DNA from 2 places in the Shewanella sp. Isolate8 genome. Region 2 is predicted to be linked to the other one. Evidence: predicted binding sites of a transcription regulator. Region 2 holds the regulator's gene; the other holds the start of a gene.
What was found. The regulator LexA, encoded in region 2, represses DNA repair genes until DNA is damaged. The targets are predictions, from matches to a motif close to TACTGTATNNNNATACAGTA.
Positions count from the first base shown of each region.

Region 1 (8,451 bases), on a different contig from region 2:
CGGGCACCCTGGAGATCTATTACACCCGTAACGAAGATGGCAGCGTCGAACATCAGCAGGTGGACGATGCCAGCGAGAAGTATGATGCCACCCTCAAGGAGTTTGGCGTGCGCGAGGCCGAATGGTATCTGTGCGCCAAGGATACCAAGCGCCCCTGTCTGATGGAGCCCTACCTGTATGAGATAAGCCCGGGCAACACGGCGCTGATGACCTCGCTGACCGTACCTGTGGTGGTGGGCGGCAGTTTTCGTGGCGTGATAGGTGTAGACGTTAATCTACCGGTGTTTCAGAAGCTGATCGACGAGCTCTCGGCCAGCCTGTATCGAGGCAAGGCCAAGGTGACCCTGCTGAGCCAGAAGGGCTTAGTGGTGGCGGCCAGCCACTATGATAAGAAGGCAAGGCCCTTGGGCGAGTCTATCGCACCCTCGCTCGCCAGTCAGTTAACCGGGCTGCATCGCCAGGGCGGCTACTTGGAGCAAGGAAGCCATATTATCGTCGCTTATCCTATCGATATTGGACTTGCCAAGGCGCAGTGGTCGCTGGTTATCGAGGTGGACAAGGTTGATGCCTATGAGGCCGCCAATGCCATGGATAAGGCGATGTCGGCGATGGCCAGCTCTCTGGGTAGCCTGCTGTTGATCGTCGGGGTTATCGTCTCCTTAATCGCCGTGGTCACCATTAGTTTAGTGATACGTTCCATCATAGCGCCGCTTAAGGTGATTCAGAATCGAGTGGAAAACCTTGCCAGCGCCGAGGGGGATCTGACTCAGGCGATCACGGTGGAATCCCACGCCGAGTTAATCGCCCTGGGAGGCGGCATCAATGGCTTTATTACCAAGCTGCGCCTGCTGATCGGCGAGCTTAAGGAGTTGGCGTCACGTTCTCAGGCGGAGAGTCAGGTGGCAGCCGGGATTGCCCAGCAGACCCACAAGAGCGTCAATCGTCAGTACAGTGACATCGAGAGTGTGGTGACCGCGGTGAATCAGATGAGCGCCACCGCGCTGGAGGTGGCCAAGGCCTCTGAGCAAACCGCATCGGAAACCGAGGCGATGACCCTCAACGTCAAGGCCGGTGAAGACAGCCTGAGTCAGGCCATGGGCTATGTGACCCATATGTCGCAAGAATCTCTGCTGGCCAAGGAAGCCGTGGGCAAGGTGGCGGAAAGCAGCACCAACATCAGTAAGATCCTCGAGGTGATCAGCGCCATTGCCGAGCAGACCAATTTGCTAGCGCTGAATGCCGCCATCGAGGCGGCCCGCGCCGGAGAGCAGGGGCGGGGCTTTGCCGTGGTTGCTGACGAGGTGCGGGCCCTGGCCTCCAAGACCCAGAGTTCTACCGATGAGATTGGCAAGTTGATCGAGACCTTACAGCGGGAGGTTACCAGCGCGTCGCAGATCATCGACCAAGGGGTGGATGGTGCCCAGCGCGCCGTGGCCCAGACCGAATCGGCCTTGAGTTCGCTTAACACTATAGTGAGCCAGATTCAGGAGGTCTCGGGGCAGGTGACCCATATCGCCACCGCTGCAGAGGAGCAGAGCGCCGTCACCGAAGAGGTCAATCGCAACATAACCGGCATCTCTGATTCGGCCTCAGAGCTGGCGAGACTGGCCGATGAGGCGCAGCAGAGCAGTGCCAGCCTAGCGGCATTGGTGGAGCAGCAGCACCTACAGCTAGGTAAGTTAAAAACATAGACTCAGCATGTTGTTAAAGCTGATTGAGGCGTCTCCTGGGAGGCGCCTTTTTAATGGTTTTTGCCGGATGAGGCCAAGACAAAGCTGGGGACAAGTCACTGCTAATCGAGCATAGCGAGAGTTCAGAAGGGGAGCAGCAAGCCTTGGCTTACCCACACCAACAGCCAGAGGCAGAACAGGAGTCCCATGGCCAGCCTATGATTTTTACCATGGCGGGCGAGCGCAAATAGAGTGCCTGCGCAGCTTAGCAACAGCAGCGCGCCAAACAGCATCAGGGGATCCAGTCGCCAGGGTAATGCTAAGTTAGGCATTAAGGGCAGAAGCAGCGCCGTCGTTGTCAGCGTGGCATAGAGTAGCAGGCGCTCGGGTCGGTAAGGGGTTTTGAGTCGTATGTGCATATCAACCTCCATAGAATGGCCTTAGACTACTCTTTAATGAGAATTATTCTCAACTAAATTTACATGTAAGCATAAGATTGCTTTTCCTATTTGCGCCAAGGCCACGAGTGGTTTAAAGTTACTGTTAATTTATACAGTAATTGATGTCAGTATGATCCTATACATAGCAGAGAAGCCCAGTCTCGGGCGGGCAATCGCCGATGTGTTACCTAAACCCCACAAGAAGGGCGAGGGCTATATCACGGCGGCCAATGGCGATACCGTCTCCTGGTGCATAGGGCACCTGCTGGAGCAGGCCGAGCCCGACAGCTATGATCCCGCCTTCAAGTCTTGGTCGTTCGACCATCTGCCCATAGTGCCGCAGCAGTGGAAGATGACCCCAAAGAGCAAAACACGGGGACAGCTCAGCGTACTGAGAAAACTGGTCAAGCAGGCCAGCCAGTTGGTGAACGCCGGGGATCCGGACCGTGAAGGTCAGCTGCTGGTGGATGAGGTGATCGCCTATTTGGGGGTCAAGGGCGACAAGCTAGAACAGACCCAGCGCCTACTGGTGAGCGACCTCAACCCCCAGGCAGTGAAACGCGCCCTAGGGCAGCTGCGTAGCAACCGAGAGTTTATCCCCCTGTCGACCTCGGCGCTGGCGCGCTCCCGCGCCGACTGGCTCTATGGCATGAACATGACTCGCGCCTATACGCTCCAAGGCCGTAAGGTGGGCTATCAGGGAGTGCTCTCCGTCGGTCGGGTGCAGACGCCACTATTAGGATTGGTGGTGCGTCGTGATGAGGCTATTGAGAATTTCGTCAGCAAGCCTTTCTATGAGGTGCAGGCCAATCTGTATACCCAAGAGCAGGCGCATTTTAAGGCCAAGTGGCAGCCCAGCGAGGCCTGTCAGCCCTATATGGATGAGGAGGGGCGGGTGCTGTCGCGCCGCCTGGCGGAAAACGTGGTGGGGCGGATCACAGAGCAGCCCGCCAAGGTGACGGATCTGCAGGCCAAAGATAAACAGCAGGGACAACCCTTACCCTATAACCTGTCGTCGCTGCAGATAGATGCGGCGAAACGATTTGGCATGAGTGCCAAGACGGTGCTCGATACCTGTCAGTCCTTGTATGAAAAACATAAGCTGATCACCTATCCACGCTCCGATAGTCGTTATCTGCCTAAGGAGCAGCTGGCTCTGGCGCCAAGGGTGATCGACGCCGTGCTTAAGGGGGCTGGCGAACTCACCGCCCAGTGCACCGCGCCGGATCCCAAGATAGTTTCTAAGGCCTGGAACGATGTTAAGGTGGATGCCCACCACGCCATAGTGCCTACCGAGAAAGTAGCTAATCTGAGTGCCCTGAGCCAGGCCGAGAAACAGATCTACCTGCAAGTGGCGCGTCAGTATCTGGCGCAGTTTTACCCTGTCTATCGCTACCATGAGACTCAGGTTGAGGTGGAGATCGCCGGCGGCCATTTTCATACCAAGGCTAAGCAGGAGATCGCCCCCGGATGGAAGCAACTGTTCCCTAAGCGCAGCGATGACAAGGCCGACGGCGAGGGCGACGAGGCCCTGGCCCTGCTGCCGCCGCTACATAAGGGGCAAGAACTGCACTCTGGTCAGGGAGAGCTTATCGAGAAGCAGACCCAGCCGCCCAAGGCCTTTACCGATGCCAGCCTGCTGAGCGCCATGACGGGGATCAGTCGTTACGTGAGCAACCCAGAGATCCGTAAGATCCTTAAAGAAACCGACGGCCTGGGGACAGAGGCGACCCGCGCCGGGATCATCGAGTTGCTGTTTAAAAGAGGCTTTCTGGCGCGCCAGGGAAAATCTATCGTCTCGACCCCTGTTGGTCGCGGCCTCATCAATAGCCTGCCTGAGTCGGCAACTACGCCGGATATGACGGCGCTGTGGGAGAGTCACCTGGATGCCATCAGTCGTAAAGAAGCCAAGTACCTGAGCTTCATGGCGCCGCTAGTCGAGTCGCTCAACGGGCTTATAATGCAGGCTGGTGCCCAGCTGCCCAAGGCCTTGCAAGGTGTCGAGGCGCCTAAGCGTTCGTTTAAGAAACGTGGCTATGGCAATCGACGCGGCGGTGCGACAGCTACCAAAGGCAAGGCTAGCGGATCAAAACGAGATTGAGCACGTCACCCTGATATTTATATCCTCGATACTGGATGGGAGACTTCCCAAAATAGTGGCTATGACTTCCAGAAAATACCCTAACGAATATTTAACATCAGTCGTTTTCATGCTAGCTACTTGAGTAAGTTTCACTCTGCACCTTCCTGAAAATAAGGTATAACTTCCCGAAAAATAACTTAAGTTTGTGAATCAAGTGTATGTGCGTTAGTTTCGCCTGAGGTGGGTTAACCGGGGTTATCCTTATGTTCGAATGGGTCGAGAAAATTTCGTTTAGTGAAGCCAGTCCGTTAACGGCGCAGGCGCAAGACAATAAGTTTGGCTTTCATCGCAAGCGGCCAGAGGTGATGGCCCACAGCCATTGGCATGGCCATATAGAGATTAACTACCTCTTTGATTGTTCGGCCGATTATTTGATTAACGGTCAGGAGATCTCTGTGCCCGAGGGGCGGATGATCATCTTCTGGGCTTCGATCCCCCATCAGATGACCGCCTGTCATGGTGACGGTGAGATAGTTAATATCTACATTCCGCTGCAGGCCTTCCTCACCTGGATGCTGCCGGGGGAGTTTGTCAGCCAGTTGCTCCATGGCGAGGTGATGGTGTCTGACAGCCTCTATGTGTGCGATCGCCAGCTGACGCAGATCTGGGAGGCGGATATCGCCAGCCAGGAGCCTCTGCTCGCCAGTCAGGTGATCAACGAGATCCGCAATCGTATCCGGCGCATGGCGATAGAGCACTACAGCACCTTTAATCTGGCTCATCGTAGCAGCCATGGGGTCGACAAGCCGGTGTTTGGCGGGCTTAACCATATTCAGACCATGCTGCGTTATATCGCCGACCATTATGATCAGAAGATCACCATAGAGAACGTGGCCATGTCCACCGGGCTGCACAAGAACTATGCGATGAAGCTCTTCAATCGCGTAATGAAAGTCTCAATAAAACAATATATTAACCAGCTACGACTGCAACATGCCCAGGCCTTGCTGATCGATACCGAGAATCCTGTGCTGAACATAGCGCTGGAGGCAGGATTTGGCTCGGTGAGCCGCTTCTATGACATCTTTCAGCGCGAGTTCAACATGTCGCCGCTGGAGTTTCGTCGCCGGGTGGGATGAAGCTATTCTTCCCAAAAGGAGCATTCTGTGCCGTTAGCGTCCCCTTAAAATAGGTAAATCCCTATTGAAAATCTGCTCTTGTTTAGCATGGTGGGTGTCACTCTTTAACCTTTCTTGCCTAGATCACAGAGGGGGAAGTGCTGGATACTCAGTAGTATGTAGGGTGGGCTAAGTACCCGAAGCGTTTAATTTTAGTTGACCACTATTAGTTGTCACTATAAGTGTGGCTTTCTTCTCGCTTGGGTGGTAAATGGGAAACAAAAGGCTCTTTTCAGGAATGACTGTAAAGGGCAACTGGCCGAGCATAGCGATCACTTAAGAACCAAGGATGTAGATCGCTATTATGTTTCAAAAGACCCAAGCTAAGCCGAAGTTTTCAACCGATGAACACCCCCATCGCCGTTTCAATCCTCTCACCGGCGAGTGGGTGTTGCTGTCACCACATAGAAGTAAGCGGCCCTGGCAGGGACAGACCGAGGCGCTGGATCTGACCACGGCGCCCAGTTACGACAGCGAGTGCTTCCTCTGCCCTGGCAATAAACGCATCAATGGCGAGCAAAACCCCAAGTACGACACCACCTTCGTGTTTCAAAACGACTTCGCCGCCCTCAATAGTGAAGGCCCCAAGGCTCAGGGGGAGGATCCGCTGTTTCGCTTCGAGACGGTAGAGGGGGAGAGTCGGGTGCTCTGCTTCTCACCGGATCACAGCCTGACGCTGGCACAGCTCGACCCCGAGGCGATGCAGGCGGTGATCGCCGCCTGGCAGAGCCAGAGCGAGCTATTGGGGCAGAAGTATCTCTGGGTGCAGGTATTTGAAAACAAGGGCGCCGCCATGGGCTGCTCTAACCCCCATCCCCATGGGCAGATCTGGGCCCATAACCACCTTCCAACATTGGTGGCGACTAAGCAGCAGCGCCTTGCGGACTACTATCAGCAGCATCATGGCAACCTACTGGGCGATTATGTCGAACGCGAGCTACAGCAAGAAGTGCGCATTGTGGTGAGCAACCATGATTGGGTGGCGCTTGTGCCTTACTGGGCCAGCTGGCCCTTCGAGACCCTGGTGCTGCCAAGGTTTGATATTAGGCGTATGACCGAGCTGACCGCCGAAACCCGTGAAAGCCTGGGGGAGATCATCGGTGCGCTCACCGTGCGTTACGACAACCTGTTCCAGTGCGCCTTTCCCTATTCCATGGGCTGGCACGGCGCGCCGTTTGATGGCCAGGACCACCCCGAGTGGCGCCTGCACGCTCATTTTTATCCGCCGCTGCTGCGTAGCGCCAGCGTGAAAAAATTCATGGTGGGCTATGAGCTGCTGGCCGAGATCCAGCGGGACATCACCCCAGAGCAGGCTGCCGCGCGCCTGAGGGAACAATCCCCAATCCACTACAAGAGTAGCCATTACAAGAACAGCCACAACAAAAATAGCTAAGGCAAGCAGAGCCAATAAAAACACAGATAAAGCCAGGCTTTAAATAAAAGGACAGAAAGATGAAAAATGGCGAGCTAACTCAAGCCCTTACCTATGCCTTCACCCAGGCCTTCACCCAGGCCTTCGGCCAAGAAGCAGCGTTGGTGGCCTATGCCCCGGGGCGGGTCAACCTGATAGGCGATCATACCGACTACAACCTGGGCTGGGTATTACCAGTGGCGCTCGACAGGGGCACCTGGGTGGCTGCATCACAGCGCGATGATAGCCAGATCCAAGTGGTGGCGAGAGACATGGACAACGAGAAGGTTAGCTTTTCGCTCGATGACCAAGCAATGGCGCAGATGCCACTGGATAGCGTCTCGCCATGGAGCAACTATGTGCGCGGCATGGTGAAGATGCTCAGCGCCTATCTGGCCGAGACGGATCAGCCTCCTCTCAGGGGCGCTAGCCTGATGATTAGCGGCAATCTGCCTAAAGGAGCGGGGCTGAGCTCATCGGCCTCTCTTGAGATGGCGCTTATCAAGGCCTTCGCCGGGCTGTTCGATCTCAAGGTCGACGGCATAAAAGCCGCGCAGCTGGGCCAGCAGGCGGAGAACGATTTTGTCGGCTGTAACTGCGGCATCATGGATCAGCTGATCTCGGCTATGGGGCAGGCGGAGCGCGCCATGCTGCTTGATTGCAGCGATCTCGCTATCAATCAGGTGCCGCTGCCAGAGGATCTAAGGCTGATGATCATCAACTCTAATGTGAAGCGGGCGCTGGTGGGCAGCGAATATAACCTGAGGCGCGAGCAGTGCCAAAAAGTGGCGCAGCATTTCGGTGTGAGCTCTTTGCGGCAGGTGAGCTATGAGCAGCTGTGTCAGGCAGAAGCCTCGCTCGAGCCGACCCTGTTTCGGCGTGCCCGCCATGTGGTGAGTGAAAACGCCCGGGTGCTTGAGATGGCTGAGGCGTTAAGCGCAGGCGACAGCGCCCGCATCGGCGGTCTGATGGCCGCCTCGCATCGCTCGCTGCGAGATGATTTTGCCGTGAGCACTCCTGAGGTGGACTGTCTGGTGGCACTGGTGAGCGAGGTGCTGGGCATGGATGGCGGCGCGCGCATGACTGGCGGCGGCTTCGGTGGCTGCGTGGTCGCCCTGCTGCCAGAGCACAAGATAGCCGAGGTGCGCGAGACAATCGCCGCCGAGTATCAGGCAAAGACTGGGCTGACGGCGGATATCTATCTGTGCCATAGCGGGGCGGGAGCCTTCGCCTAAGCGCCAAAGCCTTCCCTGAAAAGGCGGCCCGGGAACTCGACTGGCGGGTGGCGAGAGATCTTACGCAGATGATGCAAGACAGCTGGTGCTGGCAGTGTCGTAATCCCCAGGGATATAGCTAAATAGCTTCTTAACTCGCTGGCAGGTTAATCGCTATTTGCAGGCCTTGTATTGGTTGCTGATGGGGTCATATTCGAACCCTGATGCCGCCAGTTTCTGCTCCAGCTGAGCGCTGGGAATGTCCAGCTGGTAGAAGAGGTCCTGCTTATCATTACAGTTCAGCCTGAGCTGCTCGTTGACTATGCCCACCAGAATATCGCCGCTTAGTTGGGTTAAGTGGTAGTCCATCTCGTTCTCCTGAGTCTGAGTATGCATCTGTTATAGGTTTAGCCCAGTTTTTATTGGCTGACAACGGTGCGTACGACCTCTGCTGA
Region 1 covers NZ_JAKEVI010000001.1:2,087,482-2,095,932, reverse strand. Annotated here, with positions in the region: gene L1D43_RS09125 (methyl-accepting chemotaxis protein) at 1-1,691, shown strand, start outside; gene L1D43_RS09120 (hypothetical protein) at 1,814-2,089, opposite strand; gene L1D43_RS09115 (DNA topoisomerase III) at 2,241-4,211, shown strand; gene L1D43_RS09110 (helix-turn-helix domain-containing protein) at 4,457-5,332, shown strand; gene L1D43_RS09105 (UDP-glucose--hexose-1-phosphate uridylyltransferase) at 5,676-6,764, shown strand; gene galK (galactokinase) at 6,824-8,017, shown strand; gene L1D43_RS09095 (DUF4250 domain-containing protein) at 8,171-8,365, opposite strand.
Region 1: L1D43_RS09115 (DNA topoisomerase III) is a predicted target of LexA. The motif match lies at 2,209-2,228, and genes of this name have one in related genera.

Region 2 (8,451 bases):
TGTGTCAGCAGCGGCAGATCCCACCGGCCGAGGCCCAGCAACTGGTAGAGAGTGCCTATGCCAAGGTCTTCGGCACCCTGGAGTGGTATTGCCTCGAATATTGGCAACAGGAGTTGGGTCTGGACATTCTGGCGCTGCATCACACCCTGGTCGACAGGATCCAGCTGCGTCAGGACAGCATGCCCTTTCTCGGCACGCTCGCCAAATACGGCAAGCGGCGCATCTTAGTCACCAACGCCCATCCCCACAGTCTGGCGTTGAAGCTCAAACATACCGAACTGGCTAGCGGGTTAGACGAGATGCTCTCCAGCCACACGACAGGCTATCCCAAGGAGCATCCCAAGTTCTGGCGTCACCTGTTTAATGAGTTTTCCCTGGATCCCAGCCGCTGCCTGTTTATCGACGACAGTGAGCCCATTCTACTGGCGGCCCAAAAAGCCGGCGTAGGCTATCAGCTAGGGATCAAGAATCCCGACAGCCAAAAGCCGCACAAGCAGTTTGCCGACTTCCCTGCCATCGACGATTACCATCATCTACTCGTCTCCCTAGAACAGGCTCAACGAGACTAGCCGCCTGCGCTTTACGCGCTAATCGCTTGATGTGACTGACAGAAAATCTGGTTAATACTTGCACTGTATAAAATACTGTATATACTGACAGGTACTGTATGGAAAGACAGGATTAATCATGAGACCCTTAACCCCGAGACAAGCCGAGATTTTAGATCTGATTAAACGCAATATTGCCGACACTGGCATGCCGCCTACCCGTGCGGAAATTGCGCGTCGCTTAGGCTTTAAGAGTGCCAATGCTGCCGAGGAACACCTCAAGGCGCTGGCCAAGAAAGGTTGCATCGAAATCATGCCCGGCACCTCACGCGGTATTAAGCTGACCCAAGAGGAAGAGCCTGAAGATCTCGGTCTGCCTCTAATCGGCCAGGTTGCCGCCGGTGAGCCCATTCTGGCCCAGGAGCATGTGGAGCAGCACTATCAGGTTGATCCAAGCATGTTCCGCCCCAGCGCAGACTTCCTGCTGAGGGTCAAGGGTGACAGTATGAAAGATATCGGCATTCTCGAAGGCGATCTGCTGGCAGTACATAAGGTCGAACAGGCCAGAAACGGTCAGATCATCGTTGCCCGCGTGGAAGACGATGTCACGGTTAAACGCTTCGAGAAGCGCGGCAGCACCGTGTTCCTTCATGCAGAAAACGAAGAATATTCCCCTATCGTCGTCGATCTCACCACTCAGAGCCTGAGTATCGAAGGCCTGGCCGTTGGCGTGATTCGAAATGGAGACTGGCAATGAACAACCTAATGGGCATGGCGCCACGTCATCCAGGACTTTGGGTCGATCTCGACAGCTCGCTTAAGCGCGGCGATGGCAACACTATCTCTACCACGGCAAGTTCGACTCAGGGCAAGCAGGAGCTCCAGGCCCTCACCCCTGAGCTAGCCAGACTCAGTCAGCAGGGGCAATGGGTGGTGCTGATCAGCCCGCCAAACATAGGCTACAAACAGATGCTGGCCGACGGCGGTGTTCGCATGGACCGTATATTACTTGTGCACACCAAGGATGAGGTCGAAACCCTGTGGGCGATGGAAAAAGCCCTCACAAGTGGTACATCCAGTGCGGTGATCTGCTGGGCACAAACCCTGGATGCCCGTGACAGTCGTCGCCTACAGATAGTCGCCAAGAATACCCGCGCATTAGGGGTAGTGATCGAAGATGCGAACGGTCACTTACCTGCCAGCCCGTTTTCCCAAGAGGATCTCAGCGGTCAGCCCTCGAATCTGTTTAGCTCGCTACACTAATCATCCTCGCACTACCTTTCCATACAAACGCCCCGCAAGGGGCGTTTTTGTGTCTGTTTTGTTTAGCAAAATAAAATAAAAGTGATCTTGATCAATATTTAAACAGCCATTAAGTTAGTAATAGATATCAACGATTATTTGTTATATCGCACAATTTGGTTGTCGGCTTGAGCGGCGAAAATAATCTTGTAACACCTCGCCCACGGAAGCTGAAATTGGTCTGATATATTCAGCCGTAAGTGCAAGCGTGGTCACCACCAACAGAACAAGAGTTTCACCACCGACGCACTTTGAAGTCATCGTTGCTTTTTTGGGAACTGAAGAGTTTGCATAGAGCCGAGACATACTGTGTGGCTCTTCTTTGTAGTTGCCTTCGCAATTGACAGAGGAGAAGTCTAGTGAAGCAAGTGTTGTGTTGTTTGCTGGCGTTGCTATTTACGCCCACCATACTCGCAGCAGATATGCCCCTGAACATGACATCAGGGGTCACAGAGATCAGTAATAAGGTGTTTAGCCTGCATATGACGATTCTCTATATCTGTTGCGCCATAGGCCTGGTCGTCTTTGGCGTGATGATCTACGCCATCATCAACCATAGACGTTCTAAGGGTGCCGTCGCGGCAAACTTTCATGAGAGCACTAAGGTAGAGATCGCCTGGACGCTCGTGCCTTTTGCCATCTTGATCCTCATGGCCATCCCAGCCACTAAGACACTGATCGCCATGGAAGATCCCAGCAATGCCGATCTCACCATTAAGATCACAGGTTCCCAATGGAAATGGCACTACAGCTACTTCGATCAAGACATAAGCTACTACAGCCTACTCGCCACTCCCAGAGAACAGATAGAGGGCAAGGAGGACAAAGGCGAACACTATCTGCTGGAGGTCGACAAACCGCTGGTGCTGCCGGTCAATCGTAAGATCCGCTTCCTGATGACCTCGGAGGATGTGATCCACTCCTGGTGGGTGCCGGCCTTCGCGGTGAAGAAGGATGCTAACCCAGGCTTCATCAACGAGGCCTGGACCCGCATCGACAAGCCAGGCATCTACCGCGGCCAGTGCGCCGAGCTTTGCGGCAAGGATCACGGCTTCATGCCGATCGTGGTGCAGGTGCTTTCCGAGGCCGATTTCGACAACTGGATTGTCGAGCAGGAGGCACAGGCCAGCGCGGCCGCCGCCGAGGCGCAGGCCGCACTGTCGAAAACCCTGTCGAAAGAAGAGCTGATGGCCCAGGGCGAACAGGTGTATATGGCGCGCTGCGCAGCCTGCCACCAGCCAAATGGCGCCGGCCTCCCGGGTGTATTCCCCTCGCTCATCGGCAGTCCAATCATAAAAGGCCCTGTCGCCGATCACATCTCTGTGGTGCTACACGGTCGATCTGGCACGGCGATGCAGGCCTTCGCGCAGCAGTTGACCGCCACAGAAATTGCCGCCGTGGTGACCTACGAGCGTAATGCCTGGGGCAACGATAGCGGCGATATTGTTCAGGCAGCCGACGTTAACCAGGCAAGCTCAGGTGCACCAAGCGGCACAGATGCCGGTACAAATGCCGAGACGGCCCAGCCGACACCTCCACCAGCAGCCACAACGACCGAGTCAACCGAGCCGGCCTCCTCTAATGATGACGCTAAAGCAGTGGTTTTAGACGACCTCAGCATGGATGAGCTGATGGCTAAGGGCGAGCAGGTTTACCTCGGCCACTGCGCCGCTTGCCACCAGGCCACAGGCATGGGTCTGCCGGGCGCCTTCCCGGCACTCAAGGGCAGTGCCATCGCCACAGGGCCCGTTGATAACCACATCGACATAGTGCTTCACGGCAAGCCGGGTACCGCCATGCAGGCCTTTGCCAGCCAGTTAACGCCTCAGGAACTCGCTGCGGTGATCACCTTTGAGCGCAACGCCTGGGGTAACAACACAGGCGATATGGTTCAGGCAACAGACGTCAATCAAGCAGGTCAATAGGGAGGCATTATGAATGCAATAACGCGTGAAGCAGATATGGATGCCACTCATATTGGCGAACATTCGACCCACCATGAGGAGCACCCCACGGGAATAAAGCGTTGGCTGTTTACCACCAACCATAAAGATATCGGTACCCTCTATCTCTGGTTTAGTTTCATCATGTTCTTAACCGGCGGCGCCATGGCCATGGTGATCCGTGCCGAGCTTTTCCAACCGGGTCTGCAACTGGTGGAGCCGAACTTCTTCAACCAGATGACCACGGTACATGGTCTGATCATGGTATTCGGCGCCGTGATGCCAGCCTTTACCGGCCTGGCTAACTGGCTGATCCCTATGATGATAGGGGCGCCAGACATGGCCCTGCCGCGCATGAACAACTGGAGCTTCTGGATCTTGCCCTTCGCCTTTGCGATCCTGATTAGCTCGCTGTTTATGGAGGGCGGTGGCCCTAATTTTGGCTGGACCTTCTATGCCCCGCTGTCGACGGCCTATAGCCCGGACAGTACGGCCTTGTTTGTCTTCTCGGTACACATCATGGGGATCAGCTCCATCATGGGCGCCATCAATGTGATCGTCACCATAGTCAACATGCGCGCCCCCGGTATGACCTGGATGAAGCTGCCACTGTTTGTCTGGACCTGGCTGATCACCGCCTTCCTGCTGATCGCCGTGATGCCAGTGCTTGCCGGTGTGGTCACCATGGTACTGACCGACAAGTTCTTCGGCACCAGCTTCTTCGATGCCGCCGGCGGTGGTGATCCTGTGATGTTCCAGCATATCTTCTGGTTCTTCGGCCACCCCGAGGTCTACATCATGATCTTGCCATCCTTCGGCATCATCTCGGCCATAGTACCGGCCTTCAGCCGCAAGAAGCTGTTTGGCTACTCCTCCATGGTATACGCCACCGCCAGCATCGCGATCCTCTCGTTCCTGGTCTGGGCCCACCACATGTTTACCACAGGGATGCCGGTGTTCGCCGAGCTCTTCTTCATGTACTGCACCATGCTGATCGCCGTACCGACCGGGGTGAAGGTATTCAACTGGGTAGCCACCATCTGGCGCGGCTCACTTACCTTCGAGACCCCCATGCTGTTCTCGCTGGCCTTCATCATCCTCTTCACCATAGGCGGCTTCTCCGGGTTGATGCTGGCCATCACGCCGGTGGATTTCCAGTACCACGATACCTACTTCGTCGTGGCTCACTTCCACTATGTGCTGGTGTCGGGCGCCATCTTCTCCATCATGGCGGCGGCTTATTATTGGCTGCCTAAGTGGACGGGACACATGTATAGCGAGAAGCTGGGCAAGCTGCATTTCTGGTGCTCCGTCATCTCGGTGAATGTGCTCTTCTTCCCCATGCACTTCCTGGGACTGGCGGGCATGCCGAGACGTATTCCAGACTACTCGATTCAATTTGCCGATGTGAACCAAATTGTCTCTATCGGTGGTTTCGCCTTCGGCCTGTCGCAACTGATCTTCCTAGTGGTGGTGATCAAGTGCATTCGCGGCGGCGAGGCGGCTCCCAGCAAGCCATGGGATGGCGCCGAGGGTCTGGAGTGGACCCTGCCAAGCCCGGCCCCCTACCATTCATTCTCGACACCACCCGAGGTGAAATAGCATGACGGACACTAAGGCGTACTCCAACCGTAAGCTGATCGGCCTATTGCTACTAGGTTGCGTGGGCATGTTTGGATTCGGATTCGCCTTGGTGCCCCTATACGATGTGCTATGTGAAAAATTAGGCATCAATGGTAAGACGCAATCGACCGCCGCCGAATATAAGGCGGTGACCATAGACACCAGTCGTACGGTAACGGTCGAATTTATGGCTCAGACTCAGAAAGATATGCCCTGGGTCTTCGCCCCCGAGATGAAACGTATTCAGGTGCATCCGGGTGAGGTGATCCGTACTCAGTTTCACGCCAAGAACCTCTCGGCACAGCAGATTGTCGGACAGGCGATCCCCTCTGTCTCACCGGGACAGGGCGCGGCCTACTTCCACAAGACGGAGTGCTTCTGCTTTAACCAGCAAAGACTCGAAGCCAATGCCGATGCGCAATTACCCTTGATCTTCTACGTCGATACCGAGCTGCCCGAGCAGATCTCGACACTGACCCTCTCTTATACGCTATACAACATCACCGACAAGGGGTACGTAGGTGATGTTGAGCAAGGAGCTGTGAAATGACAAGCAAACATGAACACTACTATGTCCCCGCCCAGAGCGCCTGGCCCATCATAGGTGCCGTCGGTCTCTTCCTGATCGCCTATGGCGCCGGCAGTTATGTACAGCAGTTACAGACGGAACAAACCAGCGGGGGTTATATCCTCACCGCAGGGATCGCCGTCATCCTCTACATGGTCTTCGGCTGGTTTAGGACAGTGATAGGCGAGTCCATGTCCGGCCTCTACTCTAAGCAGATGGATCGCTCCTTCCGCCAGGGAATGAGCTGGTTTATCTTCTCCGAGGTGATGTTCTTCGCCGCCTTCTTCGGTGCCCTGCTCTATGCCCGCACCATTGCCGTGCCTTGGCTCGGCGGCGCCTCAAACAATGCTATGACTCACGAGGTGCTCTGGCCCAATTTCCAGGCGGTCTGGCCCCTGGTGACCACACCCGATGGCACCAAGACGGAGGCCATGGGCTGGACGGGTCTGCCTCTGTACAACACCATCATACTGCTGACCTCGTCGGTCACCCTGCACTTCGCCCACGTGAGCCTGGAGAAGAGTAAACGCACCGCGCTCACCCTCTGGCTGGGGATCACCATACTCTTAGGTCTCGCCTTCCTCTTCCTCCAGGCGAAAGAGTATGCCCACGCCTATCAGGAGATGGGGCTGACCCTCTCCTCCGGCATCTATGGTAATACCTTCTTCCTGCTCACTGGATTTCACGGCATGCACGTGACCCTGGGAACCATCTTTCTGTTCGTGCTCTTCTTACGGGTATTAAAGGGGCATTTCACGCCTGATAAGCATTTCGCCTTCCAGGCGGGTAGCTGGTATTGGCACTTTGTGGATGTGGTCTGGCTCTGCCTGTTCGTATTCGTCTATGTCCTCTAAGGAGCCTTATGACCACCTATTAATAGGGTCTGGGATTTGGGGTGATCACCCCAAGTCCCAGGGCAATCAACAGCAAGAGCACCACCAGCACAGAGAAAAGCACACGCCGCCCCAGATACTGACTCATGGGCGCCTTGCTCTCTCCCTTCACCAAGACAAATAGGGCCCGGCCAAGATTAAAGATAATGAAGACCAACAGCAGTACTAAGACGACTTTAAACAGCAATATTTCGCTCATGAAGGCTCCCACAATTCGCGGCGGCACGATTTTTCTCGTTTTAGTTACTTTGCTGGTATTCACCGTCTTGGTCAAGTTGGGGCTGTGGCAACAAGGCAGAGCCGCCGAGAAGCAGGCACTGCAACAGGCGCTCGAACTCAAGCAGGCCGCCGCGCCGCTGGATTATCGGCAACTACTTAACCTAGCCGAGCACGAACCCCTCACCGGATACCGATTAGAAGTCACGGCGACGCCTGTAGACGCCCCCGCCATACTGCTGGATAACCAGGTCTATGAGGGCCGCGTCGGCTATCTGGCCTATCAGGTGATGCGTGTCGAAGCCGATGCGCCTTTGCTAATGGTCGAACTCGGCTTCATCGACAGTGGCCTAGACAGACAAAAGTTACCCCAAATAACACGAATGGCTCAGACGGTGACATTAAGCGGGCGTGTCTATCAGAGGGCTAGTAACCCCTTGAGCCAACACCTACTGCCCGAAGTGGGCGATCCCATGCGAATTCAAAACCTTAACCTGACCGAGCTATCTCAGCAGCTAGGCATGCCGTTGGCCCCCGCCATACTGCAACCCGAGGCGATACCGGGCGGCGCACTGCCACATCCCTGGCTGCCGATCCCCATGAGTGCACAGAAACACCAGGGCTATGCCCTGCAGTGGTTCTCCATGGCGACCGTCTTTCTAATGCTCATGACTTACCTGCTGATATTTAAGAGGAAAAATAAGGAATCCAGTGAAAACAAATGAGTGTCGTAACTTGTTGCGTAAAGACATCTGACCCTGTAGGTTAATCAATAGGCACCTTGATAAATAGGGTGCCTACCCAGGTAAATGGTCACTTCCTAGCCGTCTCGGGGAGTTGATATTTTTCGGTGTCTGGCGCGCGCTAACCCATAAAATAATCAACCAGAGGATTAAGATGAGATCCCCAAAGAGCCAAGGCGCAAAACCCCTAATTATCTTACTGCTGGTCTTTGTCTTGCCCGTGGCGGTAGCAAAACTAGTGCTGAGTCTGAACCTCTATCATGGCGGCGCCACCAATAAGGGGGAGCTTCTGCCGCCCGACACAAACTATGCCCGCCTGGCCATGACCAATCCCATGCCCAAACACTGGCAGATGATCTACCTGCTTCCGGCACAATGCGATCAGGCCTGTATGAACCGACTCTACATACTGCATCAGAGCCAGATCGCCCTGGGGCGAGACCAGCACAGGGTCAATCCCATTATATTATTGCAAGCTGACAGCGATCTCATGGCGCTGCAGGAGAGTGAGTTCGACTTCGCCACGGCCCAGGCCACCGAGGCGGTCAGCCAGATGCTGACCCGGGAGGAGATCATCATAGTGGATCCGCTGGGTTCGCTGGTGATGCGCTACCC
Region 2 covers NZ_JAKEVI010000005.1:173,016-181,466, reverse strand. Annotated here, with positions in the region: gene yrfG (GMP/IMP nucleotidase) at 1-569, shown strand, start outside; gene lexA (transcriptional repressor LexA) at 688-1,305, shown strand; gene L1D43_RS18630 (SulA-like leucine-rich domain-containing protein) at 1,302-1,811, shown strand; gene coxB (cytochrome c oxidase subunit II) at 2,210-3,775, shown strand; gene ctaD (cytochrome c oxidase subunit I) at 3,812-5,395, shown strand; gene L1D43_RS18615 (cytochrome c oxidase assembly protein) at 5,397-5,966, shown strand; gene L1D43_RS18610 (cytochrome c oxidase subunit 3) at 5,963-6,838, shown strand; gene L1D43_RS18605 (DUF2909 family protein) at 6,858-7,076, opposite strand; gene L1D43_RS18600 (SURF1 family protein) at 7,075-7,818, shown strand; gene L1D43_RS18595 (hypothetical protein) at 7,991-8,451, shown strand, end outside.